DNA from 4 places in the Neobacillus niacini genome. Region 1 is predicted to be linked to each of the others. Evidence: predicted binding sites of a transcription regulator. Region 1 holds the regulator's gene; each other region holds the start of a gene.
What was found. Region 1 encodes Rex, which represses fermentation and respiration genes when NADH is low (regulators of the CRP and FNR family bind a similar motif). Its sites were predicted from a motif close to TTGTGAAATATTTCACAA; they were not measured.

Region 2: ACN6MT_RS01325 (cytochrome-c peroxidase) is a predicted target of Rex. The motif match lies at 1,321-1,338, and genes of this name have one in related genera.
Region 3: ACN6MT_RS00060 (DoxX family membrane protein) is a predicted target of Rex. The motif match lies at 1,098-1,115, and genes of this name have one in related genera.
Region 4: ACN6MT_RS26525 (TIGR04053 family radical SAM/SPASM domain-containing protein) is a predicted target of Rex. The motif match lies at 1,057-1,074, and genes of this name have one in related genera.

The regions. Positions count from the first base shown of each region.
Region 1 covers NZ_CP183883.1:585,979-588,184, forward strand. The annotation lists gene ACN6MT_RS02575 (CPBP family intramembrane glutamic endopeptidase) at 183-905, shown strand; gene ACN6MT_RS02580 (YdiK family protein) at 902-1,102, shown strand; gene ACN6MT_RS02585 (redox-sensing transcriptional repressor Rex) at 1,149-1,802, opposite strand; gene moaC (cyclic pyranopterin monophosphate synthase MoaC) at 1,834-2,206, opposite strand, start outside.
Region 2 covers NZ_CP183883.1:278,742-280,947, reverse strand. The annotation lists gene ACN6MT_RS01330 (sodium-dependent transporter) at 1-1,013, opposite strand, end outside; gene ACN6MT_RS01325 (cytochrome-c peroxidase) at 1,413-2,206, shown strand, end outside.
Region 3 covers NZ_CP183883.1:12,122-14,327, reverse strand. The annotation lists gene ACN6MT_RS00065 (DoxX family membrane protein) at 1-343, opposite strand, end outside; gene ACN6MT_RS00060 (DoxX family membrane protein) at 499-1,014, opposite strand; gene ACN6MT_RS00055 (MBL fold metallo-hydrolase) at 1,258-1,965, shown strand; gene ACN6MT_RS00050 (TetR/AcrR family transcriptional regulator) at 1,980-2,206, shown strand, end outside.
Region 4 covers NZ_CP183883.1:5,403,782-5,405,987, forward strand. The annotation lists gene ACN6MT_RS26525 (TIGR04053 family radical SAM/SPASM domain-containing protein) at 1-975, opposite strand, end outside; gene ACN6MT_RS26530 (metal-sulfur cluster assembly factor) at 1,191-1,499, opposite strand; gene ACN6MT_RS26535 (alpha/beta fold hydrolase) at 1,518-2,206, opposite strand, start outside.

The DNA.
Region 1 (2,206 bases):
TTGCAAGTATGAAGCAGTAATTTTTTATAATTTTTTGCAACCTTACAAGTATGTGATTTACAAGCAGGAATATACATAGTTTTTAAAGAGAATCTTTAAAATTGAAACAACCCTGCCATTATTAGTAGAATGAAGAATAGGGTAAAATATTTTCATTAGCTGCCTAAAGGAGATTTATTAATTTGAAAAGGGAATATTGGATTATTTTAATTGTCTATATAGCCATGCAGTTATCAAGCCTAGTAGGAATTCCTGGACTGATGTTCCTATTTGGCTATTTAGGGATGAATCAAGGGCTCGTTGTTCCCTACTGGTTAATTTTCAGCTTCACCCTTGCTCTAATCATCATTTTGTTCGTTTTAAGAACAGAAATGAAGAAATCAGGATTGAATGAAAGGGGCAGTTCCTTTGGCTTTGCCGCCGTCTGGGCTGTATTTGGGGTATTTCTAGCTTTATTCGCACAAGCTCTCGCTGCAAATATTGAACGGCTTATCGGGGTTGAGATGGGCTCAGAAAACACACAGCAAATTCTTACCATCATCGAATCCTTTCCGCTGGCCATCTTAGTAAGTTCGGTAATTGGCCCCATATTAGAGGAAATTGTTTTTCGAAAAATTATTTTCGGTACTCTCCATAAACGACTTAACTTTTTCTTCTCAGCGTTAATCAGTTCTGTTGTTTTTGCCTTAGCCCACATGGAGCCGCATCATATACTGCTCTATTCCGCAATGGGCTTCACTTTTGCATTTCTTTATGTAAAAACAAAACATATCCTTGTACCGATTTTTGCCCATGTTGCGATGAATACATTAGTTGTCGTTATTCAGTCAGTTTATAAAGATGAAATTAATGAAATCATTCGTGAGGCAGAAGCTATTCAAAACTTTATCGGAGGCTTTCTATGAGACGTTCACCCTTGTTTTCCGGGATTATTTATATCGTGCTCGGCTGTTTATTTACTTATTTTGCAATTGAAGATGTCACCCTAAACGGATGGGGGTTCTTCAGTTATCTGCTCGTTATTCTAGCGACTTTCGATTTCGGATCTGGTTTAAGAATGATTTTCTTTTACAATCGGTATAAAGACAAAATAAAAAAATAATCATTTAAAAAGCCTTTTCACTTTTTCATGTGAAAAGGCTTTTCCTTTATTCTTCTATTTCCTCTGTTGGGTAGTGTTTCAGGAAGTAGATAAGTGATTGTAATTCGACGGCCAAATCGATATGATGGACCCTTATGGATGAAGGAACATTTAAACGTGCAGGGGTAAAATTTAATATCGCTTTAATATTGGATTTTACAAGTCGATCTGTAATCACCTGAGCGACTGGAGCAGGTACCGTCAGGATTGCAACATGAATATCATCATTGCTTAATACCTTCTCAAGCTCATCCATATGGTACACGGGTACATCCCGGATTGTCGTTCCCATTTTGTTCGGATCCACATCAAACGCACATTCTATCTTTGTATTATTATTCTTTAAAAAGTTATAATTTAGAAAGGCAGTTCCAAGATTACCTACCCCAATTAACGCTACTTTTGTTAATTCATCTTGATCCAGTGTTTTTCGAAAGAAGGTTAATAGGTAGTTGACATTGTAGCCATATCCCTTTTTCCCTAATGCACCAAAATAAGAAAAATCCCGGCGAATCGTTGCTGAATCCACCTTCACTGCCTCACTTAATTCTGCAGAAGAAACCCTCTGTTTACCTGAAGAGTGAAGATTCTTTAAAAATCGATAATATAAGGGCAGCCGTTTCGCTGTCGCTTGTGGTATTTTCATTGTTTCGTTACTCATACTCTCCCACCCCTCATAAAAAGTTGTTCATTTATCTAACTTGTTCGGTTCGGTGGAAATCCCCATTTTTCCCACCAGTTTTTTCAACCAAATAGGTTTTTCCAATAACCATACCTTTATCTACTGCTTTACACATATCATAAACAGTAAGTGCGCATGTGGAAGCAGCTGTTAACGCTTCCATTTCAACACCTGTATTTCCTTTTGTTTTGACAGCAGCTGAAATATTCAATGTATAAGCGGCATCGTGTTCCTTTTCCCATGAGAATGATATATTAACTCCCGTCAAAGGTATAGGATGGCACATCGGGATTAAATCCCACGTTTTCTTTGCCCCCATTACCGCAGCAACTTGTGCTACTGCAAGAACATCGCCTTTTTTCATTTCATTATTTGTTATTTTA
Region 2 (2,206 bases), 310 kb from region 1:
ACAATAGATATTAATGATGTCATACCAGCGAACACAAGAGATAAGAAGAACAATACTCCAAAGAATCCATTCATCCCTGGGAATTCGTTAATAATGCTAGGAAAGACAACAAATGCTAAACCAATTCCACTGCTTACTACTTCGTCTACAGCAACACCCTGTTGGTTTGCCATAAAGCCAAGTGCTGCGAAAACACCAATACCAGCAAGTAATTCGAAACCTGAATTAGCAAAAGCTGTAATGAATGCATTGTTATTGATATCAGACTTCTTTGGAAGATAGCTAGAATACGTTAGCATGATTGCAAATCCAATCGATAACGAGAAGAAGATTTGACCGTAAGCAGCTATCCAAACCTTACCGTCAAAAATCATTTCCCAATTCGGCTTAAAGAAGGCGTCCAATCCTTGTGCAGCTCCATCAAGTGTTAAGGCACGTACCACAATGATTAAAAACATAACGACTAGAGTTGGAAGGAAAATTTTATTTAGTTTTTCGATCCCTTTTGATACACCGCGATAAAGGACAAAAAGAGTAACTGCCCAGACAAAAAGGAGTGGAACCACAATACCAGGAACTAATCCCCCGATTGTTCCAGGTTTTTCAGCAAGCTTCAAAACATCTCCGAATAAAAAGCTGCTAGGGTCGCTTCCCCACTGAGTGCCAAAGGAATAAATCGTGTATTTAACAGCCCAAGCGATAATCACTGCATAATACGTACAGATGACGAATGATATTAATAACTGCCACCAGCCAAGCCATTCTGCTTTTTTATTAATGCGAAAGAGTGAAAGTGGTGCCGAGCCTCTATATTTATGTCCAATCGTGAATTCCATAATTAAAATAGGAATACCTGCTGTTAAAATCGCAAAAAGATAGGGGAGGAAAAAGGCACCCCCGCCATTTTCATAGGCAACTGCAGGGAATCTCCAGATGTTTCCTAAACCTACTGCGGAGCCAACGGCTGCCATAATAAAACCGTATCGTGATCCCCATTGCTGACGCTTTTCCATAATATGTTCCTCCTTGATGATTTCTATATTTTCTATTTTTTAATAATATTCGGATAATTAATTTGTTATATTAATATATCTATTATTTTTCGAAATGTCAAATAATTTTTTATAAATAGTTAACTTTTGTTGCTTTACTAGGTTAAGAGAAAATCTCGAATTTGTAAATGGATAATATTAGTATCATATAAACATAGTAACTATTATTCGTTGGTGCCTGTCACCGAGAGGTTTCTACTCGGTGACAGGCACCGCCCGTGGACACTTTCCACCCCAGGCGGACAGTTGATGGTGCTAGTTGTAACGTTTGCTAATTTCTTCACAATGTGGTGACCATTTTTAATAAAACCAATTTTATAATGGTGATAAGATAATAAAAATCAGGGGAGTACTCAATTTATGAATAAGTTAGTGAAGGGCATAGTTTTGACTATTTTATTGTGTTTAGGTTTGTCTGCTTGTGGAGAGAAGGAAATGGTGAAGGCCCCAACGAAGTTGCCAATAGAAGAACAGAGTAGTGCAGAAGGGGATGAAATAAATTCAGAGGAGCTGCTGACCAGTCTTCGAAATCATACAACACTTGTACCGATTGGTGATGTACCAATCCCCGAGGATAATCCGATGAAGCCTGAAGTGTTAGAGCTTGGGCAAATGTTGTTTTTTGACCCGCGTTTGTCAGGGAATAATGAGGTAAGCTGCCAGACTTGTCATGACCCCGATTTGGGTTATGGAGATAATCAGCCTACTTTTGATAAGTATACTGGCGGCAGTGGAGCAAGAAACAGCCCAACTGTAATCAATTCAGGTTATTACACTTCAAACTTTTGGGATGGACGTGCTGCTTCCTTAGAGGAGCAAGCACTTGGCCCGATTCAAAATCCAGATGAGATGAATCAGTCGCTTGATGAACTTATAATAGAACTATCGGCTATCAAAGGATACCAGGACCGTTTTCAGGCTGCATTTCCTGATGGAATCACCGAACAAAATATTGCTAAAGCCCTAGCAGCCTTCCAAAGGCAAATTGTTGTAAAGGATACTCCATACGATAGGTTTCTTGAAGGGGATACAGAGGCATTAACGAAACAAGAAATCAGCGGGTTAAGGTTGTTCACCGGAAAAGCATTTTGTGTAACCTGCCACAATGGCCCCAATCTTTCAGATAACAAGTTTTATAATATCGGCCTCAATAC
Region 3 (2,206 bases), 570 kb from region 1:
AGAAATTCATTACTAGACCAAAGAACATGGCTGCTGTTGTTAAACATCCTAGTAACAGTCCTAAACCGATTAATGTTTCGCCCCAAGGAACAATGAAGTTGAACACATCAATGTTGGGTAAAGCAAAGCTTTCTAAGAAGTGTACATACCAACTATAAACCATGTTGCCATCTGGCCCTTTTACTGGATTAGCAATCGCTCCTTTTAGGAATCCAGAAGCGTCGAAACCGCCGCCAGTTAATTTTCCTAAACCAGCTGTGAACCAAGAATAACCAAGATATAAACGAATGACAGTTAAAATAGCCGCAGAAATTTTATTTTCTCTCAAAAATTTGTTAAACATAAAGCACTCCGCCCTTCAAGAATTAGTTTGTATTTGATAGTTTCACTATATAAGATTTTGTGAGTTAACAACACGACTGTAGTGATAAGTTCACACTTTGTTTGAAATGTTTTGTCAGAATCTTGAACACCTTGATTGAAAAAGACCCCGAGCTGTTAGGCTGTTGCCTTTGCTTTGTTTTTGCCTTGTGTTTTCATTGTTTTTCGAATGAAAGGAATTACCCAGCGATCAAGACCCACACGACCTGCGTTATATCCAGCGGTTAAAATGATGAAACCTAAGAAAATATCAGTTGGGTTGTGAGATACCGTACCAGCTAAGAAGAATGAAAAGTTCATTACTAGTCCAAAGAACATTGCAGCTGTTGTTAAACATCCTAGTAAGAGTCCTAAACCGATTAATGTTTCGCCCCAGGGAACAACGAAGTTGAATACATCAATGTTGGGTAGAGCAAAGCTTTCAAGGAAGTGTACATACCAGCTATAAACCATGTTGCCATCTGGCCCTTTTACGGGATTAGCAACTGCTCCTTTTAAGAAGCCGGAAGCATCAAATGCACCGCTTTGTAATTTCCCTAGTCCTGCAGTGAACCAAGAATATCCTAGATATAAACGTAAGACTGTTAAGATTCCAGCCGCAATTTTATTTTCTCTTAAAAAGTTCATAAACATTTAAAAGCCATCTCCTCGTTATATATGTTTCAAATATTTATTACACTGCTAATATAACAAATAAATCTTGAATTTAGGGTAAATTGTTCACTATTTCACATATCTGTAAAAAAGTTATGAACAAATTGTAAACAAGACTTTTTGGGCTTTAAAAGCAGGATAATTTTTATAAAACTTACTTGATAAAACTAATGATGTTAGTTATAATTTAACTAATATAATTAGTTAAATGGGGTTGGGATTGTGAGAATGCTCAATAACGGTTTTTTATATCAAGTGACGTTTATGGCAAGTGTGTTTCCTGTTAATTGTTATTTGGTCGCGGAAGAGGAAGGATTAACCTTGTTGGATGCAGCCCTGCCATATAGTATGAAGGGAATCGTTAGGGCATCCAAAACGATTGGGAAGCCCATTACGAAAATCATTTTAACCCATGCACATGAGGACCATGTGGGTGCACTAGATAGGTTAAAGGAAGAACTCCCGGATGTACCAGTTTATATTTCAGTAAGGGATAACAGAATATTGAATGGTGACACTTCGCTTGATGAGCATGAGCCCCAAACACCGATTAAGGGCGGAGTTCCAAAAAAGCTGAAAACCAGAGCCAATATACTAATGAAGGAAGGAGACCTGATTGGATCGTTGGCAGCCATTGAAACTCCGGGGCATACACCGGGTTCGATGTCTTTTATTGATACTCGTACGAAGGCTATAATTGCAGGGGACGCTTATCAAACTAGAGGCGGGATAGCAGTAGCTGGAGACGTGAAGCCATGGTTTCCGTTTCCAGCCTTTGGTACATGGAGTAAAGAAACCTCTTTAGCCAGTGCAAAGAAGTTAGTGAGCTATCAGCCAAAGCTTCTTGCTGTTGGACATGGTGAAATGTTGGAGAATCCAATTGTTGAAATGGAAAGGGCTATTAAGAATCTGGAACGGAAATTGAAATAAGGGAGTTAGAGATAATGTCACCGAGACCAAAGGTTGCACTTGAATTAATAGAGATTTTGGATGCTGCAGCGGAGATAGCGGACCAATTCGGGACTCAAGAAGTTACGCTCGCAAATCTAGCTAAGAAATTAGGAATCCGTCCGCCTTCTTTATATAACCATTTTGATGGACTGGGTGATTTAAGAAAAAAAATGGCGATATATGGGATTGAACGGCTATATGAAGTATTAGCTCAAGCAGC
Region 4 (2,206 bases), 1.2 Mb from region 1:
GTCAGGATTTCTCAGTGATTTAAATATTGGTGACTCGCGATAAATTTCCGCAAGTGGTGTCTCTCTAACATTACCAGCTTTGACAGGCAATAGTCCGCTTGGGTATACATCTCCTATATGTGAAATGAAGACAAAACCATTTCCATCGTTAACACCTTTAGGTGCTCGTCCAAGTCCGTCAATCGATCCTGTTAACCCCTGCTCTGTTAATGCACTTAAATAGTTAATTTCATCTGATTGGTCTTTTGCTTCTCTCATTTTCTGTTGAATGACAACACGTCGATAATGCTGTGCAGCTGTTGTTTTAATATCGAAAGAAACGCGTTTACTTAGGTCATAAAGCCATCTAAATACCTTCTCGTGTTCAACAGGTGAAATCATATCAGACTCTTGTCCTCTTCCTGTTGGTACTAGGAAAAAGACACTCCAGAGTACGCATCCTAAGTCCTCAACCATTTTTGCCATTTCATCAAGGTATTCTATGTTGTATCTAGAAATAACTGTATTTATTTGAATGGGGATTTCAAGTTCATGTAAATATTTAATTCTCTCCATTGTCAGATCAAAAGAACCGGCAGTGCCACGGAAGTGATCGTGAACGGCAGCAGTTGGTCCATCAATACTAAAAGCCCAACGGGAAAGACCAACTTCCTTCGCCTTTTCAATCGCTTCTTTTGTAACATTTGGTGTCGCGCTTGGAGTCATTGAAACCCTGACGCCTTTTTCAACAGCATATTTTGCAATATCAAAAACGTCTTGTCTCATTAATGGGTCTCCGCCTGTAAAGACCAGCATGGGATTATTCATTTCGTATATTTGATCGATTAAGTTCTTGCCTTCTTCAAATGATAGTTCACGTGGGTCTCTTCTTAATTGAGCTTCTGCACGACAGTGTAAACAAGCTAATTGACACGCACGTGTTAGTTCCCAAATTACGATAAATGGATCTTTATTAAAATCTCGGCCAAAAGCCATATGAAACGCCTCCTAAAACGGCCATTTCAAAAACCAAACAGCCTTATTACCTGTAATTATATAGGGGATTCCACTATGGATAAGTGAACTACCTCACATTACTTGAAAATTATATGTCCACTTTGTGAAGTGCAAATGATGATCGCAGGGAATTAGTTGCTGATGGCAAGAAAAAACAGCAGAACATTTCTGCTGTTTTTATAATACGAATATTATTAACGAATTCCTAATGCAATTTTTGCATAACGTGACATCATGTCCTTATTCCATGGCGGGTTAAACACGATATTAACCTCTACCTCTTTTACTTCTGGGATATCTGCTAATGCTCTCTTCACTTGGTCAACAATGGTTCCAGCAAGAGGGCAGCCCATGGAAGTTAATGTCATCGTAATCGTTACATTGCCCTCCTCATCCATTTCCGTATCATAGACTAAACCTAAATTAACAATATCTACACCTAGCTCAGGGTCTATGACAAGCTCTAATGCACCTAAAATATTCTCTTTTAACTCTTCATTCATCTATAACACTCCCTATCCTTATTGTAATAAATATTTCTCAAACCATTCAACCGTTGCTTTTAATCCTTCTCTGCTTACCTTATGATCTGCATGTTCATCTGAAATGAAGTGAATATCTCCTGGCTTTGCAGCATAGTTGTTTTTTACAGATTGATAAAAACGATATGTTAACGCATAAGGTACAATTGGATCTTTTTTTCCATGCCAAAATAACAATGGTCTATTATCAAGCTTATTTGGTTGAAGACTCAAATCATATTGACGTAAGACTGATAATTGCCCTGCAATTTCCTCATCGGAAAAAGTAAGACTAACACCAAGGTTTTTCATTTGTTCTAGCTGCCAATGCAGATATTCTTCATATGACGGCATCCCCATTAAACTAACTGCCGCTTTGACCCATTTATATTTAGTCAAAGCACCCAAGGTCACCATTCCACCCATTGAGGTCCCTGCAAGTCCAATTTTATCCGGATCTGCTAATCCTTCTTCTACATAGTATTGCTTATAATCGTTTAATTCATGGATGGTCTTGATGACAATTTCCCAAAAATGACTGTATAAATCCCTTTCGGTTAAACCTTGTTCCCTTTCCCCATGGTAGACCGCCTCTGGCAGGATCACTCTAAATCCCTTTTCCGCTAATAAATAGGCATAATGTAGATTATTCTCCTTTGCACTAGTGAAACCATGAGTAAAGATAATCA